One region of the Exiguobacterium sp. s95 genome, then DNA from elsewhere that is predicted to be linked to it. Evidence: predicted binding sites of a transcription regulator. Region 1 holds the regulator's gene; each other region holds the start of a gene.
What was found. The regulator LexA, encoded in region 1, represses DNA repair genes until DNA is damaged. The targets are predictions, from matches to a motif close to CGAACATATGTTCG.
Positions count from the first base shown of each region.

Region 2: KNP99_RS15515 (Y-family DNA polymerase) is a predicted target of LexA. The motif match lies at 1,511-1,524, and genes of this name have one in related genera.
Region 3: KNP99_RS09860 (NUMOD4 domain-containing protein) is a predicted target of LexA. The motif match lies at 1,882-1,895, and genes of this name have one in related genera.

Region 1 is NZ_JACSMM010000001.1:51,858-55,138, reverse strand. It holds gene KNP99_RS00280 (DUF896 domain-containing protein) at 74-310, opposite strand; gene KNP99_RS00275 (YneB family resolvase-like protein) at 424-1,077, opposite strand; gene yneA (cell division suppressor protein YneA) at 1,124-1,411, opposite strand; gene lexA (transcriptional repressor LexA) at 1,618-2,232, shown strand; gene KNP99_RS00260 (metal-binding protein) at 2,263-2,736, shown strand; gene KNP99_RS00255 (MIP/aquaporin family protein) at 2,915-3,281, shown strand, end outside.
Region 2 is NZ_JACSMM010000005.1:126,862-130,142, reverse strand. It holds gene KNP99_RS10470 (MBL fold metallo-hydrolase) at 1-592, shown strand, start outside; gene KNP99_RS10465 (pentapeptide repeat-containing protein) at 684-1,331, opposite strand; gene KNP99_RS15515 (Y-family DNA polymerase) at 1,541-2,866, shown strand; gene KNP99_RS10455 (YolD-like family protein) at 2,850-3,179, shown strand; gene KNP99_RS10450 (ZIP family metal transporter) at 3,246-3,281, shown strand, end outside.
Region 3 is NZ_JACSMM010000005.1:6,541-9,821, reverse strand. It holds gene KNP99_RS09870 (GGDEF domain-containing protein) at 1-878, opposite strand, end outside; gene KNP99_RS09865 (hypothetical protein) at 1,044-1,223, shown strand; gene KNP99_RS09860 (NUMOD4 domain-containing protein) at 1,290-1,817, opposite strand; gene KNP99_RS09855 (DEAD/DEAH box helicase family protein) at 1,955-2,536, shown strand; gene KNP99_RS09850 (hypothetical protein) at 2,559-2,855, shown strand; gene KNP99_RS09845 (hypothetical protein) at 2,909-3,238, opposite strand.

The DNA.
Region 1 (3,281 bases):
ACTGATTTTCCCATTAAAAAAGCTACCTCGCTCACGGATTGAGCGACGCAGCTTTCATTCATACAAAACTTGCTTACTGTTTATTGCGTTCTTCTTCTTGTGCTTGCTTCAATTTTTCAGGCGTAACATCCGTTCCTTCTTCATCAACGATTTTGATGCCCATCATTTGATTTTTGAACGAACCACGAAATGCTTCTAAATAGGCCGTTCTTAATTCTTTTTGTTCCGCCGTCTCAGCTTCCGTTAACGGTTCGACTTTTGATTTATTGGCAAGTTCATTAATTCGATCGAGTTGTTCTTGTGATAACATAATATCCCTCTTTCTCTTTGACTCAACGTGGAGCACTTTAATAGTAACCTTACTGTAAAAGACCCGAAAAAAAAAAGCAAGTTTGTCGCGTCAAGATGACACAACACCTGCTTTCATTCATAAGACTGGACAACTTCTTTATATTCAAGATAACGCCGATTGACCGTCGCTTTCGAAATATCATGCCCCATGCCGCGTAAGGTCGTCGCGATGTCAGCAAACGTCAAACCAAGTTCACGTAATCGAACGATTTCTTCAATCGGGACTTCCTTTCGACTGCGGCCGGCATTCTCGCCTTGCCGATTGAGATTTTGTTCGGGTCTAAAACCATTATCGACAGCCCGTCGCATGCCGCGTGCGATTTTTGCATTGTGGAGCTTACGCTGGTATTCCTCAACGAGTGAAACGATTTCGAGGACCATCGCTTCCGCATCTGCCAGTTGGTATTCACCGTCTGACTCCATCGTCATCAACTGGACATCATGTTTTTTGAACGTATGCAAAATCGCGATTTTGGCGTTTCCTCGTCCGATTCGTGTATCGTCCGTCACGAGCACCGCTTCCACCAGATGACGCGTTACATAATCAAGAACGGTCAACATCCCTTCTCGCTCTACATCATAGCCACTTTCTTTTTCGACGATGATATCTATGATTTCAAATCCTTTTGTTAAAGCGAGTCCCGACAGTTCTGCTCTTTGCCGCTCCAGTGAGCTCTCTTGTGCTTCTTTTTCCGTCGAGACGCGACAGTAGATTACTACTTTCATCGTACCTCACACCCCTGTTCGTTCATTCAACAACTTTTATATTCTGTCATTGTTGTGCGATTGGTACAACGATTTTGTCTTTCGAAATGACATGTTTTGTTTCGAGCTCATTGTTCTTGATCAGCCAGTCGATGTATTCTTGATTCGTCATCGAACCATCATTGTAGACTTCAGCTACTTGTTCGACTGTTACGTTCTCATCTACCGTGACTGACGCCGTAAGTAATCGGTGGACCTTTTCATCCGGTCGTGGTGTTAAAAGAAAAAGAATGAAAGCAAAACTGAGCGTATAAAACAGAATTGAAAAGGCATGAGTACGAATAGAATGAATCATCATGAATCCCTCCAAATAGGTTATTAGAATAAATGTTCTCGGAACAATTGTTCGCATAATCTATAATAAACACAGAACCAGTGTTCGGTCAATACAAAAACATCGAACAATTGTTTGTGCGCTCATTTGTTCTATGTTATAGTAATTCTAGAAACATATATTCCTAAATCCTAAAAAAACCAATCCGGAAAGAGGTGGCAATTCGTATGCGGAAAATGTCTAAACGTCAACAAGAAATCCTTGACTACATCATCGCTGAAGTGAAGTTAAAGGGCTATCCACCTTCAGTTCGCGAAATTGGTGAAGCTGTTGGTCTTGCTTCAAGCTCAACGGTACACGGTCATTTGGATCGTCTAGAAAAACGTGGACTGATTCGCCGTGACCCGACGAAACCACGCGCGATTGAAATATTGCTTGATAAACCTGAAGAAATCAACGAAGCGATCGTCCATGTCCCCGTTATCGGCAAGGTAACTGCCGGACTTCCGATCACTGCGATTGAAAACATAGAAGAGCATTTCCCACTCCCTGCACATTATGTAGGAAATGAAACCGTCTTTATGTTGACGATTGATGGCGAATCGATGATTAATGCAGGTATTCTTGATGGCGATCGTGTTATCGTGCGTCAACAAAACACAGCAGAAAACGGGGAGATTGTCGTTGCGATGACCGAAGATAGTGAAGCGACAGTCAAACGGTTCTTCTTAGAAGATCAACAGGTACGTCTTCAACCAGAAAATGACTCGATGGACCCGATGTATTTCGATAACGTGTCGATTCTTGGCAAGGTCATCGGCGTTTACCGGACGATTCACTAAGAGAGGGACCAGCTAAGCTGGTCTTTTTTCATGCCTTCTGGAAATGTACATGATACGGTCAACTCCGTTGCCCTAACGGGATATGTTGTTTATTCGGTCGCAACGAACCAAACGGATTGGCTCCCGACCGCTGTCGGAATCGCCGTCGGGACCTTATGGCTTTCGCCCGACTTAGACTTAAAATCGGAACCTTACTATCGTTTTGGCCCTTTGCGTGTCCTTTGGATGCCATACGTTAAAATTATGCCGCACCGCTCCATCTGGTCGCATGGCTTAATCATCGGAGATGTCATCCGCCTACTCTACAGTGCCGCTTTATTGATTCCGCTACTCTTTTTAGCCTTCTATAGTGAAATCATCCAAGCAAGCACGGTCGACTCATTGATTGACGTCATGCCTGCTTTTATTATCGGTGTGATGACCGCAAGTACGATTCATATCATCCTTGATCATACGAGTAGTTGGTTCCGCCCTAAAAAGAAACGAAAAAAACGTCGATCCTGACTTTTTCCATTCAATCATGGAAAAAGTCTTTTTATTATCCAATTCTAATTTTTTTAAACCTAAATATTGAAAATTTCGATTCCTATATTTCAATTATTTGTATTGAAAACGTTATCAATTCGGGTTAGGTTTAAATAGAAAGGCATTATTCGCTTTAATCCAAAGGGAGGGTTTTTGCATGAGTAATTTTATTAGTGAGATGATGGGAACATTGATTCTCGTCCTACTCGGGGATGGCGTCGTCGCCGGTGTCGTTCTGAAGAAAACCAAGTCTGAAAATGGTGGCTGGATTGTCATCACGCTCGCTTGGGGTCTCGCCGTTATGACCGGTGTTTACGTCGCGGCATCCAGTGGTGCCCACTTGAACCCAGCGGTTACTTTGTCGCTCGCGCTCAATTCTGACTTACCGTGGGCAGATGTACCTATCTATATCGCTGCTCAACTTGTCGGAGCATTCCTTGGCGCAGTACTCGTTTGGCTTCATTACATGAAACATTTTGAAGCGACAGAAGATCAAGCCGCAAAACTCGGTGTCTTCGCGACAG
Region 2 (3,281 bases), on a different contig from region 1:
CTTACTCGACCCGGATGCCGTCTTCGTGACACATCTTCACGCCGATCATTTCGATGAGGCCGCAAAACAATTGTTACCGAAGACGGTTCCGCTCTATGCCCAAAACGCGACGGACGCCTCTGTCATTAAAGAAGCCGGTTTCACCGACGTTCAGCCGTTCGACCAGGGTGTGACACTCCGTGATGTCAAAGTTTTCCGCACGAACGGTCAACACGGTGTCGGCGAAATCGGACAACGGATGGGACACGTATCCGGTCTCGTCTTTACACATCCCGATGAGCCGACGCTCTATATCGCCGGTGATACGATTTGGTGTGACGACGTCGATTCTGCGATTGATACCTATGCACCGGATGTCATCGTCGTCAATAGTGGTGCCGCCCAGTTCCAGACCGGTGAACCGATCACGATGTCGGAACGTGATTTATTAGCGGTCCACGCGGCAGCGGCTGAAGCGACGATCATCGTCTCGCATCTCGAAGCTGTCAATCACTGCCTGCTCCGCCGCGATATGATCGCTGACTTTTTAGCAGCAAATCATCTCTCCGCTCACTTTTTGATTCCGGACGACGGCGAGACGCTCTCCTTTTAAGTCTCTCCTTCGAGAGTCGTATGAATACAAAAAAACCGGACGTTTTCCGTTTCCCTAAAAGGAAGAGGAACAGCGTCCGGTTTTTTCATGTTCATTCTTGCGGAATGACAAGACCGAGTAATCGGGCAAATGCGATTGCTTGTCCTTCCGTCACGATCGCCCCTGTCAAAAAGCGTGGATCAATCGTAATCCCCGAGACGTCCGCTTGTCGCAAATCGAGTCCTTTTAACGGAGTTTCAACCCACTGGCTTTCCATCAATTCAACATCCTCAAAACGTAAATCGATGAGTTTCCCTTCGAAGAATTGTGTCTCCCGCATCGCCGTCTGCTCGAACGTTACTTGTCGGAGCGATGTCCGAATCACTTGTAAGTAATTCGCCTGGCATGCTTTTACCGTGACATGATCAAGCGATGTTTCTTCTAATTGAACCCCCGTCAGGCGGCAGTCCTGAAACAGAACGCGATGAAAACGACTGTCACGGAACTGGCAACCCGTCAAATCGCACTGCTCAAACCGGACATTTTCAAATGACGCGCGATCAAACACGAGCCCCGCAAATGAGACATTCCGAAAACAGACTTGATTGGCATCGATCCGCTCCGTCAGCTCGATGGGTAACGTTTCTTTTTCATACAGCATTTGATACAAGTACGGATCATCGATTTCGATTTCTGCAAATGTTTCGACTGCTAAATTATTCGGGACATCCGGTAGATGGATCATCGGTTTTTTCTTCATTCTCTCCCAACCCTTCTTCTTCTCAGTCCTTAGTGTACCAAACCTGTTACCTAAATATGACTCAAGAGGATGATTTCTAAAGTCATGCTGCGCTCTAAAAAGTGATGACATGTACACTCTTTTTCAATTTTTGATTTGAGACACTTTGAGACCGTGCTAGAATCAACATAAATAAAATAAGAACAAACGTTCTAAAAGGAGTGATTTTCGTGTCTTCTGATGCGGACTTTCCAAACCAACGTATTTTTTGCGTGGATAGTGTCTCTTTTTATGCCAGTTGCGAGTGCCATTACCGAAATCTACCACCATTAACAACAAAATTAGCCGTCGTTTCCGATTTAAAACGGAGCGGCTCCGTCATTTTAGCGGCGAGCCCTGCTTTGAAGACGCTTGGTATCAAAACGGCAAGTCGTCTCTACCAGATTGAACAACTCCCGTACAAGGAACGAAAGCAGATTCACCTCGTCGAACCACGCATGTTATGCTACATGAAAACGTCGATTCGTGTCCTCGATGTGCTCCATCAATTCGGACCACCGGAAGCAATCCGGGTATACTCGATTGACGAAAGTTTCATCGACATGACGGGAACGGAGCACCTCTTCGGTACGGATTTTGAAGCTGCTAACCAATTACAGTCAGCCATCCTGGAACAAACCGGCATTCACGTCCGAATCGGGATTGGTCCTAATAACGTCATCGCGAAACTTGCCCTTGATTTACTCGGGAAAAAACAGGGCATTGCGCGTTGTGGTTATGCTGATGTCCCCCGTCTCTTACATGACTTTCCCGTTCGCAAGATGTGGGGGATTGGTCATCAAATGGAGCACCATCTGAATCAATTAGGCATCGAGACGATCGGCGATTTGGCGGCCGCACCATTAGAAACACTACACGAACGTTTTGGTGTCATCGGTGCCGAACTTTGGCATCATGCATGGGGCATCGATCAATCTCCGACGACGATTGATCCGACCGCTTTATTTCGTCCGGCATCATCCCGACAGAAGACGGTTGGTCATGGCGTGACACTAATGCGTGATTATTACGAATACGACCAGATTCGGCTGGTCTTAAGTGAGCTCACAAGCGATGTCGCAGCCCGCGTCCGCTTTTCCAATCAACTTGGATGGACGGTTCACTTAGGTGTCCGTTACTCGAGACATATCGTCCGGGCAGGGTTTTCAAAGCAACTCCGTCTCCCTTATCCGACTTCAGACGAACGGATTATCCTGCGGCATATCCTTCAGCTGTTCGAGCCGAACTGGCTCGAACACGAACCGATTCGTTTTTTGTCTGTCTCGCTCGGTCAACTTGTCCCCGACCAAGGTGCACTGCAACTGTCGTTGTTCGAAGACAATACCCGTGTTTGGAAACGCAAACGCTTGTTAAAGGCAATCGATCATGTCAACGTCCGTTACGGGAAGGGAACCATCCGCCTCGCTGTTTCTTTTCTTGATACAAGTGTCGCCAAGCGCCGCCTCCGCTTCGTCGGTGGTCATCCGGGAGGTGACGGCAATGACACGGTATCGTGACCGTGGCAATTTAAAATGGATTCCGTTTTTGATGCCGGAGTACATTCAACTGTTGCGCGACTATTATAAAGATACGCATCGTTTAACACTACCGCCCATCGATGAACAACTTCAAGAATCATGGCAATTCATCCTCGAAGAAGCATTAATGGAAGGAAAAGAACTTGAAATCACGTATTATAAGGAAGGAAGCTATATCACATTGACCGGATTCATCGAACGAATCGAGCGCGAACGAGGACTTCTGTACGTCCGGAGTCAAAATTCGATCGAAATTCCCCTGATGCGACTAGTTCGGATTGAAAACGGGTAGGAGTGACAGTGGGCTTCAATAATGCACTTATCTCTTGAATTATGATTTGAAAGAAGGAATGTTTGTATGTTTGAATGGTTTACTTCACTCCCCGTCGTGATC
Region 3 (3,281 bases), on a different contig from region 1:
TCCGCTTCACGGTGCGAGATATCCGGCAGGACGACGACGAATTCCTCGCCGCCATACCGGGTGACGAGTCCCGTTCCCGGACAAAACGTCGTCAACAGATGACTGAGTTGCCGTAAGACGACATCCCCGCCATCATGTCCGTATTCGTCATTGACCGACTTGAAGAAGTCGATATCGACGATCAGGACCGAGAAGGCATACCCGTGTTTGTCATAGTCGGCCAATGTCTCATCGAGTTTCCGCCGATTGGCGAGATTCGTCAGACTGTCCGTCAAGGCAAGCTCCTGCTGGGCTTGGACGAACTGGAAATGTTTCCGTAACTCCTGCAGGAAACGAAACGTCACGTACCCTCCGAGAAGATTGAAGATGATGTAGACGAATGACATCTCGAAAAACCGAATGAACGTATCCGTCAATAAGTACAGGGCCGGCAAGCTGTAGCCGATCCCGATGCTCAGTAGGACAAGGTAGTCTTTGAACGTCTGGGCAGCAAAGCGACGGTAAATACTTGCCGTGACGAGTAAAGCAAGACAAATCAGCGTCGCGAGAATCAAACCTTGGTAGACACCGGGTGGCGTGACGAGAAAACGGGCCCCGATGACGGCGACCGTCGTCAATGCGCCACTGATCCAGCCGCCGTAATAATACGCCGTGACGAGCGCGACGAGTCGTAAATCAATCTTCGCTCCATCGTAGGAGATACTGTTTAGGACGAGCAGTGCCCCGATCACGCTTGCAATCAATCCGACGGCAAGTCGGATCCGGATTGAGGAGTGCGGTGAAATGCGTTTGATGTTGCGCATCGGTAAGAAGGCGAACAGCAGGGACGTAATCAAAAGGGAAAAGTTTAATAGAAACTGGTTGAACTGACTCAACACGACGATCGACATCCCTTCAAAAAATAGCTTTTTCTGTCTATATCTTCTTTATCGTCTTACCGGCACCCTTTTTCTAGCCGTTTTGCAGGTTTTCCATTTTCTTAAAGGGGAATCATTATGACAGATGCATCTGTTAATTCGTAAAAGGGGGAACTACCTGTGGACATGAACGAAGAAAAACGAAAAAGTAAAATGCCTTTCTTCATCGGGCTCGTCATCGTCATCTTTTTAATCGTCGCCGCTGCGTTAATCATCTACGTCACGTCTGAACCGAAAGAGGAAACGCAACAGCTCCTCCAACTGACGGTGAGCCAAATCACGCCGTACTTACCACTTGCCGGCTAACGACACCTTACTTTTTTTCAACCAAAAGGGCAGACCGATTTTCTTCGGACTGCCCTTTCCTTCTGCCTACATGACATACCGTGCCTCTTTCTTATCGATGATATTGCGGACCCGGTTTTCAGTCACCCCGTACACGAGCGCAAGCTTTCGAATCGACGCTTCGCCCGTCCGGTAGCGCCGCCGGATCTCCCGAATCTGCCACGCCGACAATTCGACATGGTCCGTCAACAGCAGATCGAATTCAGCGAGCAAGGAAGCATAGGCTTGACTCGGCGAAGGCTTGACCGACAGATTATCGATGTGGTCGTTCAACCGGTCATGATCCGCCCGGACGAGACGCTCCTGGCAGGCAGTCGGGTCAAGAAACGCCCGGGCGACGAGTTCGCCGACGTAAAACCGTTCACCGCGTCCGTGCTGATACAACGTCACTTTCCGGTAACCTTCCTGATTGATGCGCGGACGCAGGAGGACACCTGTGCGCCGCTGTTTGACGCCACGGCTCGTCTCGACAATCCGGTCGAGCGAACGAACATTTCCCGACGTCGACACTTGATAACTCCCTTCATATCCTTGTACCATCTTCCAATGTTCCATCTGCCCGAACACCCTCCATTCGTTGTGACACGCCATCCGTTGTTATCTCCATTATATCATTTTACGAACAAACGTTCTAACTCCAACGTGCTGAACCGGTATGGTAATCTAACAAAAAAAGGAAACGGGGTCTTTTGATGAAATTTGTTTTATTGCTCGGTCCGCAGGCGGTCGGAAAAATGACGATCGGTCAGGAACTCGAACGGTTGACCGGGATGAAGTTGTTTCATAACCACCAGACGATCGATTTGCTGTTGCCCTATTTTGACTTTTCAAAGCCCGCCCATCACAGGCTGAAGGACTTGATCCGCCGGGAGATGTTCAAGGAGATGGCGATCAGTGATCTCGAAGGTGTCCTCTTCACGTTCCTCTGCCTGTTCGGGGTCGAAGGCGGAGGGATTGAGTTCATTGAGGAAACGGTCGCATTGTTTGAAGAGGCGGGTGCCGACGTCTATATCGTCGAACTCGAAGCATCCGTCGCGACACGTCTCGCGCGAAACAAGACGGAAAACCGGCTTGCCCATAAGTTTACGAAACGGGATCTCGCCGCTTCCGAAAACGACTTGCTCGAGACGGCAGACGGCTACCGGACGTCCTCCCTGCCAGGAGAACTGCCGTACCCGAACTACTTCCGCCTGGATACGGAAGGACGCTCTGCCGCTGCAAGTGCCGAAGCAATCTGTGCCCGCTTCGGTTGGTCTTACACACCCGTCAGGTAACGTCATGAAAGGGGAATGCCGCTTGAAGTCGCACCGGAACGAATACCACTCTCTGATCCTGACTTTCATCCTCTTGATTGTCAGCATCCTACTGTTCTTCGGGCTGAACGGACGGACGTTCCCGAATATGAGCCTTTGGGTCCCGATCAGTCTGTATTCGCTCGTCGGCGTCGGCTATGTGATGTCACTCCTGATTGCGCTCCGGTTGAAAAACACTGTCATCAAGACCTTCAGCCTGCTTGCCACTCTGATGCTGTTGCTCCCGCTCGTGATTTGGGTTTATCTCCTGCTGCTCGCGAACGGCATCTCGGAACCTTAAAAAAAGAGGACAAGCCGTTCGCAGTCTGCGACGCGGATTGTCCTCTTTTTCGTTTAGTGCGTCAAGGCTAACGAAAATCCGTCATCCGTTCTCTCAAATCCACTCTTCTCCCAAACGACGGCTTCCCCGCCTCTGCCCGTCACGGACGGTAACAATAATGTCCGTGCTAAATAGGCCGTGATGACTGTCAACGCTTCGTTGAGATAACCGTCCATGTCAAAGACATCGTCTGCCCGATAGGTCAGTTCCCGCTCCCGAAAGTGAATCGTCGCGACAGTTCGTCTACTGCGTCGTTCCCGTAACACCCAGTCACATCCATCTTGCATATCTGTCGCCTGTATCAATAGACGGGACGTCGTAAAGTCAGGATGGCGTCCGTTCATCTTCATTCCTCCCCTGTCACGTCAAACGTTGCCGTCGCGTAAG